One region of the Sinomonas terricola genome, then DNA from elsewhere that is predicted to be linked to it. Evidence: riboswitches for the same ligand, from Rfam matches in the RefSeq annotation. Region 1 holds a riboswitch; the other holds the start of a gene.
The links. Region 1 has a riboswitch for S-adenosylmethionine ahead of SPF06_RS04500 (DUF1737 domain-containing protein). Riboswitches for the same ligand answer to the same signal wherever they lie in the genome.
Positions count from the first base shown of each region.

Region 2: linked by a shared signal. The riboswitch ahead of SPF06_RS15060 (aminotransferase class V-fold PLP-dependent enzyme) and the one ahead of SPF06_RS04500 (DUF1737 domain-containing protein) in region 1 are both predicted to bind S-adenosylmethionine.

Region 1 is NZ_JAYGGQ010000001.1:921,922-927,612, forward strand. It holds gene SPF06_RS04485 (sulfite oxidase) at 1-473, shown strand, start outside; gene SPF06_RS04490 (hypothetical protein) at 727-1,089, shown strand; gene SPF06_RS04495 (DUF3100 domain-containing protein) at 1,310-2,716, shown strand; SAM riboswitch class IV at 2,867-3,005, shown strand; gene SPF06_RS04500 (DUF1737 domain-containing protein) at 3,014-3,352, shown strand; gene SPF06_RS04505 (rhodanese-like domain-containing protein) at 3,349-3,762, shown strand; gene SPF06_RS04510 (O-succinylhomoserine sulfhydrylase) at 3,767-4,969, shown strand; gene SPF06_RS04515 (hypothetical protein) at 4,982-5,482, shown strand; gene SPF06_RS04520 (glutamate--cysteine ligase) at 5,496-5,691, opposite strand, start outside.
Region 2 is NZ_JAYGGQ010000012.1:27,602-33,292, reverse strand. It holds gene aroA (3-phosphoshikimate 1-carboxyvinyltransferase) at 1-495, shown strand, start outside; gene rsgA (ribosome small subunit-dependent GTPase A) at 500-1,618, shown strand; gene hisN (histidinol-phosphatase) at 1,679-2,497, shown strand; SAM riboswitch class IV at 2,607-2,720, shown strand; gene SPF06_RS15060 (aminotransferase class V-fold PLP-dependent enzyme) at 2,755-4,200, shown strand; gene SPF06_RS15055 (class I SAM-dependent methyltransferase) at 4,313-5,077, shown strand; gene SPF06_RS15050 (Nramp family divalent metal transporter) at 5,209-5,691, shown strand, end outside.

The DNA of each region.
Region 1 (5,691 bases):
CCGGGTGGTACGGCGTCGCCTCGGTGAAGTGGCTCCACGCCATCGAACTCACGGATCATCCCTTCGTTGGACACTTCCAGACGACGACGTACCAGTACGAGGTCGAGGGAGCCTCGTATGCGGTCACCCTTCAGCGAGTCAAATCGCTCATCATCGAGCCCACCGAAGGGGCCGACCTGCCGCGGGGCGAGACCATCGTTCGCGGCGTCGCGTGGTCTGGGGCGGCCGCGATCGCCCGCGTGGAGGTCAGCGTCAACGGTGCCGAATGGCAGGACGCCCGGCTTGTCGGCGAACGCCGCCCGCACAGTTGGCAACAGTGGGAACTGCGCGCGAGACTTGAGCGGCCTGGCGATGTAACTGTTCGAGCCCGGGCAACGGATCTCGCCGGTCGCACCCAGCCGGAATCGCCCACGTGGAACCGCCAGGGCTACGGGAACAACGCAGTCCACGCCGTGTCGTTCCGGGTTGCCTGATGCCTCGGCTTCGACACACTGGGCGGCTGAGACTGAGTTCCCGCCACGGCTAACCCCGCGCGCGGGGAGAGACGCGTTGCGGTCGAAAAGGGGGCCTCAGGCCGCCTTCTCGACCGCAAGGCGCCCGTGGACAGACTTCAAACACCGTTCATCCGGGCTTCACCGCACCCGGACCCGCGCCTTCACGTCGAGCCGATAGCGTCACGGCGTCAGCGTCGACCTCCCTGAACCGCGACCGTGAGGTACACCAGCCATGGCTCCTGCCGCCCGCCCGCTCAGCCTCGACGAGGCCCTCCCCATGCTCGCGCGCACGCGGGTCGCAGCGAAGACCGCCGGCCTCGAGGCGATGGGAGACGCCGCCGCATCGCTCGAAGCCCGCATCGAGGGGCTCCTGGGTGCGGAGACGCCGTCGTCGTTCGAAGCCTGCGAGCGCACCCTCGACCGGGCCGAGCAGGCCGCTCGCGCCGCCGCCGACCTCATGCGCTCGTCCAGCACCCATCGCGCCTTCGCTGAAACCCATGGGGTCGACCTCGTGCTGGTGAACGAGGCCGTGAGCCGGCACGTGAGCCGTCTCGAGATGCTCGCGCGCACGCTGGGCACCGCGCGCGGGTTCTGACCCCACCTGACGCCCGCGCGGGGCGCGGGGGCGGCGGCCGCTTCGCGTCGCCGAAAGCCGCTTCGGGCCACGGTGGCATGCCATCGGTTCTTTGGTATACCTATGTTCGAGCTGCCGACCTAGAATCTGCACGTGATTTACATCTCAGCGCGAACAGCCTAGAGTTATTTGGTATACAGAAACGAGCGCAACGATGCGCTTCCCAAAGGACAGTGATCACATGGCTCAACAGCCCCAGACGGTTGGCCAGACCCCCGACACCCCCGCCACCGCCCCAGCGCAGGTCCTCGATCAGGCCTCAGAGACATCCACCCGAGGGATCACGCGCGGGCATTGGACGACCGTCATCGTCGTGTCCGCCGTCATCTCGGTCGTCGCGGTGCTCATCGGAACGTACAAGTTCCAGATCGGCCCCGCCGCCCTCGTGCTGCTCCCCATCATCTGGGCGGTCATCATCGGGGGCATCGTCGGCACACAGCGCGTGCGGCGGCTGTCCGCGTCGAGCCGCGCCGTCGCGACGCTTCTCCTCGAGATCGGCATCATCGTCTTCCTCGCCCGGCTCGGCCTCGGGATCGGGCCGTCGCTCGCGAAGATCACCGAGATCGGGCCGGCCGTCGTGCTCCAGGAGGCCGGGCACATCTTCGGCACCGTCATCCTGGCACTGCCCATCGCCGTCGCCCTCGGCCTCGGGCGCGTGGCCATCGGGGCAACGTGGTCGATCGACCGCGAGTCCTTCCTCGCCTACGCCCTCCAGCGCTTCGGCGTCCGCTCGGGCGAATACCGCGGCGTCTTCTCGGTGTGGCTCCTCGGGAGCCTGTTCGGCGCCGTCTTCATCTCGCTGCTCGCCGGCACGATCGGCAACCTCGGCATCCTGGACCCGCGCGCCCTCGCCCTCGGCCTGGGCCTCGGCTCGGCCTCGATGATGCTCGGCGGCGTGGGCGCGCTGTCGATCCTCTACCCCCAGCACGCGGGCGAGATCGCCGCGCTCGCCGCCCTCTCCAATCTCGTGACCAACATCGTGGGCTTCTACGCGGGCGTGTTCCTCTCCCTGCCGCTGGGCCGCGCCCTCTACCGCTTCTGGAGCCGCGTCTTCGGCCGGAACGACGAGGGCAAGTCCCTCCGGAAGCTCGCCGTGGAGACCGAGGCGGCCTCGGAGGGCGAGGCGCCGGTCGCGGTGGAGAACGATCCGACCGTCAGGACGAGTCCGCGGACGCTCGTCTTCGCCTACGCGATCATGGGCGTCATCGCCCTCGTGACGAACGCCGTGGGCACGAAGTCCTTCCACCCCGAGGACATCCTCGGCGTCGTCGTGCTGCTCGCGCTCACCGGGGTCTCCTTCGCCCTGGCCAGGCTGCTGCCGTCCGTCCCGTCGAGCGTGTGGGTCCTCTCCCTCGCAACGATCGTCTCAGCTCCCTTCATGCCGACGGCCGGATTTATCGCCGGCATCACCCAGCACCTCGACTCGACCCTCGTGGGCCTCCCGTCGCTCACGCTCATCGGCCTCACGCTGGGCCGCGACGTCGCGGCCCTCAAGTCGCTCAGCTGGAAGATCATCATCGTGGCCCTCGTGACCTACAGTGCGTCTTTCATCGCGGCCGCGGTGCTCGGGCAGCTCGTGCTCCACTGACGCCCGGCGGAAGGCGGGGGGACGACGGCGGAGCCTCCCGCCGTCGTCCCCTCGCCTCTTGGCGGTACTGAGCGGGCGGCGGGCCGATATTGCCAATCGTTACCGCCCTCCCATGGCTGGCCCCAGCGGTGCATGCTACGTTCAACGAAGAGTAACGAGCGCCAGCGCGCGACGGCGGAGCCACCCTCCCCGTCGCACTGCCCTGACATGCTGGCCGGCAACCCTCCGTCCGGCGGGGTGCCTCAGGTGACGACTCGGCCATTCGACGTTCGATACGCAAGCCAGAAGGAGCCCGCCATGTCCGACACTGCCCTTGACACGGGAGAGCCGGCCGCCACGCCGCTCAACGATCCCGCCGCCCCGGCGACCCCCTCCGAAGAGCGCCTCGCCTACCGGCTCCTGACCGGCCCCGACACGCGCGAATTCTGCGCCCGGATCTCCCAGGCCCTCGCCGACGGCTACGTGCTGCACGGAAGCCCCGCCGCGACGTTCAACGGCACCGACGTGATCGTGGCCCAAGCCGTGATCCTCCCCCACGCCGTGGCGCGCGCGGACGCGGCCGTCGCCTCGGCGGTGGATGACCTGGCCGAAGGCATTGGCAGCGACGGCGAATACGACGGGGAGGGGCACGCGTGAGCTACGCGGGAGACATCACGCCCGACGAGGCGTGGAAGAAGCTCAAGTCCGGCTCCGCCGTCCTCGTGGACGTGCGCACCGAGGAGGAATGGGCGCACATCGGCATCCCGGACACGCGGCAGACCGACAACGACCCGCTCTTCATCCCGTGGGTCTTCGCGGGTGGAATTCCGAACCCGGACTTCATCATGGAGCTCGAACTCCAGGGCCCCGAGGACAGGGGCACCGAGCTCCTGTTCCTGTGCCGTTCGGGCCAGCGCTCCGCGGCCGCCGCGGCCGCCGCGACGAACCTCGGATTCACGGCATACAACGTGACCGAGGGCTTCGAAGGCGTCCCGGGCCCCGATGGGCAGCGCAACGTCAACGGCTGGAAGAACCGGGGTCTCCCCACGAACGTAGGACAAGAGTAAGTCAGTGACCTTCAACATCAACGCCGCCAGCTGGAGCGAAGACACCAAGGCTGTGCGCGGCGGGCTCGACCGCACCAACTTCCAGGAGACCTCCGAGGCGCTGTTCCTCAACTCCGGCTTCGTCTACGAGTCGGCGGAGGCCGCCGAGCGTGCCTTCACGGGCGAGGACGAGCGCTTCGTCTACTCCCGGTACGGAAATCCGACCGTGGCCACGTTCCAGGAGCGGCTTCGGCTGCTCGAGGGCACCGAGGCGTGCTTCGCGACAGCGTCCGGCATGTCCGCGGTCTTCACGGCACTCGGGGCGCTGCTCGCCGCGGGCGACCGCGTCGTGGCCGCCCGGAGCCTCTTCGGCTCGTGTTTCGTGATCCTCAACGAAATCCTCCCGCGCTGGGGCGTCGAGACGGTCTTCGTCGACGGACCTGACCTCGAGCAATGGCGCGAGGCGCTCTCGGTCCCGACGACCGCGGTGTTCTTCGAATCGCCGTCGAACCCCATGCAGGAGCTCGTCGACATCCAGGCCGTCGCGGACCTCGCGCACGCAGCGGGCGCCACCGTCGTCGTCGACAATGTCTTCGCGACCCCGCTCCTGCAGCGGAGCCTCGACTTCGGCGCGGACGTCGTCGTGTACTCGGGCACGAAGCACATCGACGGCCAGGGCCGCGTGCTCGGGGGCGCGATCCTCGGGCCAAAGGACTACATCGACGGCCCGGTCAAGCAGCTCATGCGGCACACGGGCCCGTCGCTCAGCTCGTTCAACGCGTGGGTCCTCACGAAGGGACTCGAGACGATGGGGCTGCGCGTGCGGCACTCGTCGGCGAGCGCCCTCGCGATCGCCGAGTGGCTCGAGGCGCAGCCCGAGGTCAGCTGGGTCAAGTACCCGTTCCTCGCGTCCCACCCGCAGTACGAGCTCGCGCGCAAGCAGATGAGCGCCGGCGGGACCGTGCTCACGTTCGAGCTCAACGCGCCCGACGGCGGGGGCAAGGACGCCGCGTTCCGCCTCCTCAACGGCCTGCGGATCATCGACATCTCGAACAACCTGGGCGACTCGAAGTCCCTCATCACACATCCGGCGACGACGACGCACCGCGCCATGGGTGCCGAGGGGCGGGCCGCGATCGGGCTGGGCGACGGCGTCGTGCGGCTGAGCGTGGGCCTCGAGGAGGTCGGGGACCTCATCGGGGACCTCGAGCAGGCGCTGCGCGGGTAACGGATCCAACCCGTGGCCACATCCCGCCCAACCCGTGGCCACCTGACGCGATTCGAGCTGAAGCTCAAGACGCCGCTGCCTCCCCCTGAGGCGTGGGCCCGGATCCTCGATCTCCGGGCCCACGACCGTCTCATCCCGTTCACGCACATCACGCACGGCATGGCGCCGGCCGAGGAGCTGCAGCCCGGCCATCGGTTTGTGGCTTGCACGACGCTGGGGCGCGTGGGCTTCAACGACATCATGACGGTCGAGGAGATCTCGCCCCCGGCTCCGGGGTCTCCTGGCCACGTGTTCATCGTCAAGTCGGGGAAGCTCATTCGCGGATTCGTGGACCTCACGGTTGAGTATGGTCGTACCGTCGGGCACGGCCGCGAGGGTACTTCGGACGGCGCGACCGTCCGCTGGGTCCAAGAGTTCGGCCTCGGGAGGTTCCCTGCCGCCGTCGGCCTCGTGGCCTCGTGGATCGCCCCGGTCGCGTACCGGGCGATGCTGCATCGCCTCCTGCGGGGCTGAGGCACGACCCACCCTACACGCGCGGCACGACGCTCAAGGTGGCTCGCGCGCCGTCGTCCCAGCCGCCGGCAGGCGAAGCGGTACGCGAGATCGCCATGGCCACGACCGCCGCGAGCCCTCCTCGGCCGGCCGCTTCGCGCTGCGCGCGTTCACCGGGGCCCCGCGCGAGGAGCTCGGCGACGGCGAGCTCGGTCCGCGCGTACTCGCCC
Region 2 (5,691 bases), on a different contig from region 1:
GAAATCCTGCCGAAGCTCGGCGCACGCGTGGCGCTCGACGGCGGAACCCTCACCGTCACGGGCGGCGAGCGCATCACGGGGGCGGAGATCGCGGACACGAGCGAGCTCGCCCCCACGGTCGCAGCGCTGTGCGCCCTCGCCGATTCGCCGTCGCGCCTCACGGGCATCGCCCACCTGCGCGGCCACGAGACGGACCGGCTCGCTGCCCTCGTCACGGAGATCACGCGGCTCGGCGGGGACGCCGAGGAGACCGCAGACGGCCTCGTGATCCGGCCCGCCCGCCTGCACGGCGCCGTCGTCCTGAGCTACGCAGACCACCGCATGGCGACCGCCGGCGCGATCTGGGGGCTCGCGGTCGAAGGCGTCGAGGTCGAGGACATCGCCACGACGTCCAAGACCATGCCCGAGTTCCCGCACATGTGGGCGCGCATGCTGGGCTTCGGCGAGGCCGCGGCGTCCGCCCAGACCGGCGCGCGAGCGGACGGAGCCCGGTAGGCCCATGGCCGCCCGCGAATGGGACGAGAGCGACGTCCGGATCCGCCCGAACAAGAAGGGCAGCCGGCCGCGCACTAAGGACCGCCCGAGCCACGAGGACGCCGTGACCGGCCGCGTCATCACGGTCGACCGCGGCCGCTACACCGCCGTCGTCGCCGAGGACACGCCCGAGGAGCGCATCGTCGTCGCGGCCCGCGCGCGCGAGCTGCGCCGAACCCCCGTCGTCCCGGGCGACTTCGTCGGCCTCGTCGGGGATGTGAGCGGGCGGGCGGACACCCTGGCGCGCCTCGTGCGCGTCGAGGAGCGTCAGACGGTCCTGCGGCGCAGCGCGGACGACGACGATCCCATCGAGCGGGTCGTCGTCGCCAACGCGGACCAGCTCGTGATCGTCGTCGCGGCGGCCAACCCCGAGCCGCGCACGGGCTTCATCGACCGCGCCCTCGTCGCGGCCTACGACGCGGGCATCGAGCCCCTGCTGCTCGTCACGAAGGCGGACCTGAGGGATCCGGCCCCGCTCTTGGCCACCTACGAGCTCCTGCCGCTCGCCGTCGTCGTGAGCCGCACCGCGGAGGCCGACGACGACGCGGGTGAAGCGCCCGAGGGCGCCTCGGCACCGGACGGGCAGAGCGTGCGGCTCGACGACGACGCCGTCGCCCGCCTGCGCGAGGAACTCGACGGCAAGGTGACCGTTCTGCTCGGGCACTCGGGGGTCGGCAAGTCGACCATGGTCAACGCGCTCACGGGTGCCGACCGCGCGACGGGGGGCGTCAACGCGGTGACCGGCCGCGGCCGCCACACGTCGTCGTCGGCCCTCGCCCTGCGGCTCGACGGCGCGCCCCCCGGGAGCTGGATCATCGACACGCCGGGGATCCGCTCGTTCGGCCTCGCCCATGTGGACCCCGACCGGATCCTCCACGCGTTCCCCGACCTCGAGCCCGGCACCGAAGACTGCGCGCGCGGCTGCCGGCACGACGCGACCGCCGTGGACTGCGGGCTCGACGCCTGGGTTGCCGAGGGCCACGCGGGCCCGCACGGGCCCGCACGCCTCGCATCCCTGCGACGGCTCCTCGGGGCGGGGCCGCGCGAGGAGATCGCCGACGCCAAGGAACTCGGAACGCTCTGATTCCGCCCCGATCCGCGCCGGACACCGTCCAACGTCCAACTAGACGATAGCGTTGAGCCCATGACCCTCGCTGCCGAGTCGTACACTGACGACCTCCGCCTGGCCCACGTGCTCGCGGACTCCGTCGACGCGCAGACCATGGACCGCTTCAAGGCCCTCGACCTCCGGGTCGAGACGAAGCCCGATCTGACGCCCGTCACCGACGCGGACCGTGCCGCCGAGGAAGCCATCCGGGGGCAGCTTTCACGGTCGCGCCCCCGCGACGCCGTCGTGGGCGAGGAATTCGGCACCACGGGCCACGGCTCGCGCCGTTGGATCATCGACCCGATCGACGGGACCAAGAACTTCGTCCGTGGCGTGCCCGTGTGGGCAACGCTCATCGCGCTCGTCGACGGGGACGAGGTCGTGGTGGGCGTCGTGAGCGCGCCCGCCCTCGGCCGCCGGTGGTGGGCGGCGAAGGGTGCCGGGGCGTACACGGGCCGCTCACTCGCTTCCGCAACCAAGCTCAAGGTCTCCGACGTCTCGCGGATCGAGGATGCCTCCCTCTCCTACTCGAGCCTCTCGGGCTGGCGCGAGCGCGGGAACTTCGGCGACTTCCTGAGCCTCACGGAAGACGTGTGGCGCACGCGCGCGTACGGCGACTTCTGGTCTTATTGCCTCGTGGCCGAGGGCGCCGTCGACATCGCGACCGAGCCCGAACTGCAGCTGTACGACATGGCGGCGCTCGTGCCGATCGTCACGGAGGCGGGGGGCCGCTTCACGTCCCTCGAAGGCGAGGACGGTCCCTGGGGAGGCAATGCCCTCGCGACGAACGGCATCCTCCACTCGGCTGCGCTGCACCGGCTCAACCCCGAGCTCGACGACCTTCTCGTCCCATAGGGGAACGCCACGCACGAACTCCAGACCCGCGCAAGGGGCGCACTTCACGGGATGTAACACGGGCGCGCCGGCTGGAGGCCGTGCGCGCCCTCCCGTAATCTCGTGTTCAGGTCACGAGTGCCAGCGCGAAGCCCCGGCTTGCTGGCCGGCAACCCTCCTCACGCGGCGGGGTGCCCCGGGTGACGACCAGGCCGGTCCGGAGCGGATACGGCAAGCGCGGCCCCCGCGAGGCGGGGCCCCGACCCCGAGGTGCAGTCATGAGCACGCCCGTCGTCGTCCAGTCTTCTTCCCCGTCCAACCAGGCCTCGGCCTTTGGTTCCTCTCCCCTTCTTTCCCCTGCGAATTACCCCGACTCCGTGCGCCCCTTCGCGGACGTCATCGGCGCCGAGCTCATCACGCCGCTCGCGGGCGGGGGCGAGGTCCGCTACGCCAACCTCGACTACGCCGCGTCGGCTCCGGCGCTCACCGAGGTCGCGGCGTACCTCAACGAGGTGCTCCCCTACTACGCAAGCGTCCACCGCGGCGCGGGGTACGCATCTCAGGTGAGCACGTCGCTCTACGAGAACGCGCGGGGGATCGTGCGCGAATTCGTCGGGGCCCGCCCCGACGACGAGGTCATCTTCACGCGCAACACCACGGATTCGCTGAACCTCCTGGCCAGCTCGGTTCCCGGTTCGGGCGAGGTGCTGTACCTCGACATCGAGCACCACGCGAACCTTCTCCCGTGGCAGGCGCGTCCGCACCGCAGCGTGGTTGCCGCGCGCACGCTCGCGGAGACGCTCGAGCGCGTGCGGGCCTGGCTCAAGGCGGGCGAGATCAGCCTCGTCGCCGTGACCGGCGCGTCCAACATCACGGGCGAAATCCTGCCGATCACCGAACTTGCCGCGCTGGCCCACGAACACGGTGCGCGCATCGCCGTCGACGCGGCCCAGCTCGCGCCGCACCGCCGCATCGACGTCGCGGGGGCCGGGATCGACTATCTCGCCTTCTCCGGGCACAAGCTCTACGCGCCGTTCGGGGCGGGCATCCTCGTGGGCCGCCGCGATTGGCTCGACGAGGGCCGCCCGCATCTCGCGGGAGGCGGGGCCGTGCGCGAAGTGCGGCTCGACTCGGTCGCGTGGGCCGATGGCCCCGCGCGCCACGAGGCCGGCTCGCCGAACGTGCTCGGCGCTGCGACGCTTGCGAAGGCCGCGCAGGTGATCTCCTCGCTCGACGAGTCCGCGTGGCACCGCCACGAGCAACAGCTCCGGTCGGCGCTCGTCGACGGGCTGAGCACGATCGAGGGTGTGACGGTGCACCGGCTCTTCGAGGACTCGGACCTCGGAGCAAGCACGGCGTCGCGCGGCGCCGTCGGCATCGTCAACTTCTCGATCGCGGGGCACGACGCGGGCCTCACCGCGGCCTACCTCTCCGCCGAGCACGGCGTGGGGCTCCGCGACGGCCGCTTCTGCGCCCATCCGGCCCTCCGCCGCCTCGGCCTCCCGTCGGGCTCGCTGCGGGCGAGCTTCGGCCTCGGCTCGCGGCTCGACGACGTCGAACGCCTCGTGGCTGGTGTCCGGGAACTCGTCGAACGCGGCCTGCGCCTCGACTACCGCATCGACGCCGGCCGGTGGGTTCCCGCCCAAGACGGCCGCCCGTTCCCCGTGTGGGCACCCAACACGCCCGGCACCGCTGGTGCCGCGCCCTGCGTCGCCGAGGACTGACCGATCCGCCTCGTGCGGCCAGCGCCTTCTTTTCCCGGTAGATTCGACCCTGCGAATCGGGGGAACCCGGGAACTGAGCGTGCAGGGGCATGCTGGAGAGGAAAGCAACAGCATGGCGCGGGGCGGACCGAAATTCGACGACCGACGACGGCGAGAGCTCGCCGAGGCGTTCCTCGACGGCGGAGCCCATTACGAGCAGGTGCGGCCGGGGTATCCGGACGCGGCGGTGGACTGGATCCTGCCGCCTGGGGCGAGCACCGCCGTCGACCTCGGGGCCGGGACGGGAAAGCTCACGGGCCAGCTCGTCGCGCGAGGCCTCGCGGTCACGGCCGTCGACCCGAGCCCGAGCATGCTCGCCGAGCTCACCCGCCTCCACCCGGGTGTCGCCGTCGTCATAGCCCCCGCAGAGGCGACGACTCTACCGAGTGGCTCCGCGGACCTCGTCGTGGCGGCGCAGGCCTGGCATTGGTTCGATCCCGGCGCCGCGAGCCGCGAGGCGGCTCGGCTCCTCGCGCCGGGCGGCCGAGCGGCACTCGTCTGGAACCAGCTCGACACCTCGGTCCCGTGGGTGCATCGCCTTTCCCGCATCATGCATGCCGGCGATGTCCACAAGCCTGACTACCACCCGCCCACTGGACCCGAGCTCACGGGGTGGGAGTCGGCAGTGTTCAGGTGGGAGGACCCGATCACGCCCGAGGGGATCATCGAGCTCACGAAGTCGCGCAGCTACTATCTGCGGGCTTCGGAGAAGCAGCGGGCGCGCGTCGAAGCGAACCTCGCGTGGTACCTCCACGAGCATCTCGGCCACCGGGACGGCGGGCAGCTCCTGCTGCCGTACATCACGCAGGCGTGGCGCGCGGTCGCCGCGACGCACTAGGGCCCGCGTCAGTTCCGCGCCGCCTTGCGCCCGCTGACAGTCGCACCTAATGTTTAGGTGTACCGAAACTCAATGATGAGGCAGGCAGAAACTGCCGCGACTCTTCCGAGACATCGCAAAGGCTGGGCGGCGTGAGCAGGACTATACGGGACACCGGAGAGCGGCCGGCGCGTCGCCTCCGATGGCCCTTCGCGATCGGGCTCCTCGGCCCCGCGTTCGTCGCGTCGATTGCCTACGTCGACCCCGGAAATGTCGCGGCGAACCTCACGGCAGGGTCGCGCTATGGCTACCTTCTCGTGTGGGTGCTCGTGCTTGCGAACGCGATGGCCATGCTCATCCAGTACCAATCCGCGAAGCTCGGCATCGTCACGGGCAGGACGCTGCCCGAGCTCCTCGGCGAGAAGCTCCGGCCCGTGACGCGGCGCCTCTATTGGGCGCAGGCCGAGGTCGTCGCTCTGGCGACGGATCTCGCCGAGGTGGTGGGCGGCGCGATCGCCCTCCAGCTCCTCTTCAAGGTGCCGCTCCCCCTCGGCGCCGTCATCGTCGGAGCCGTCTCCATGGGGATCCTCGCGATCCAGGACCGGCGGACCCAGCAGCGCTTCGAATTCGCCATC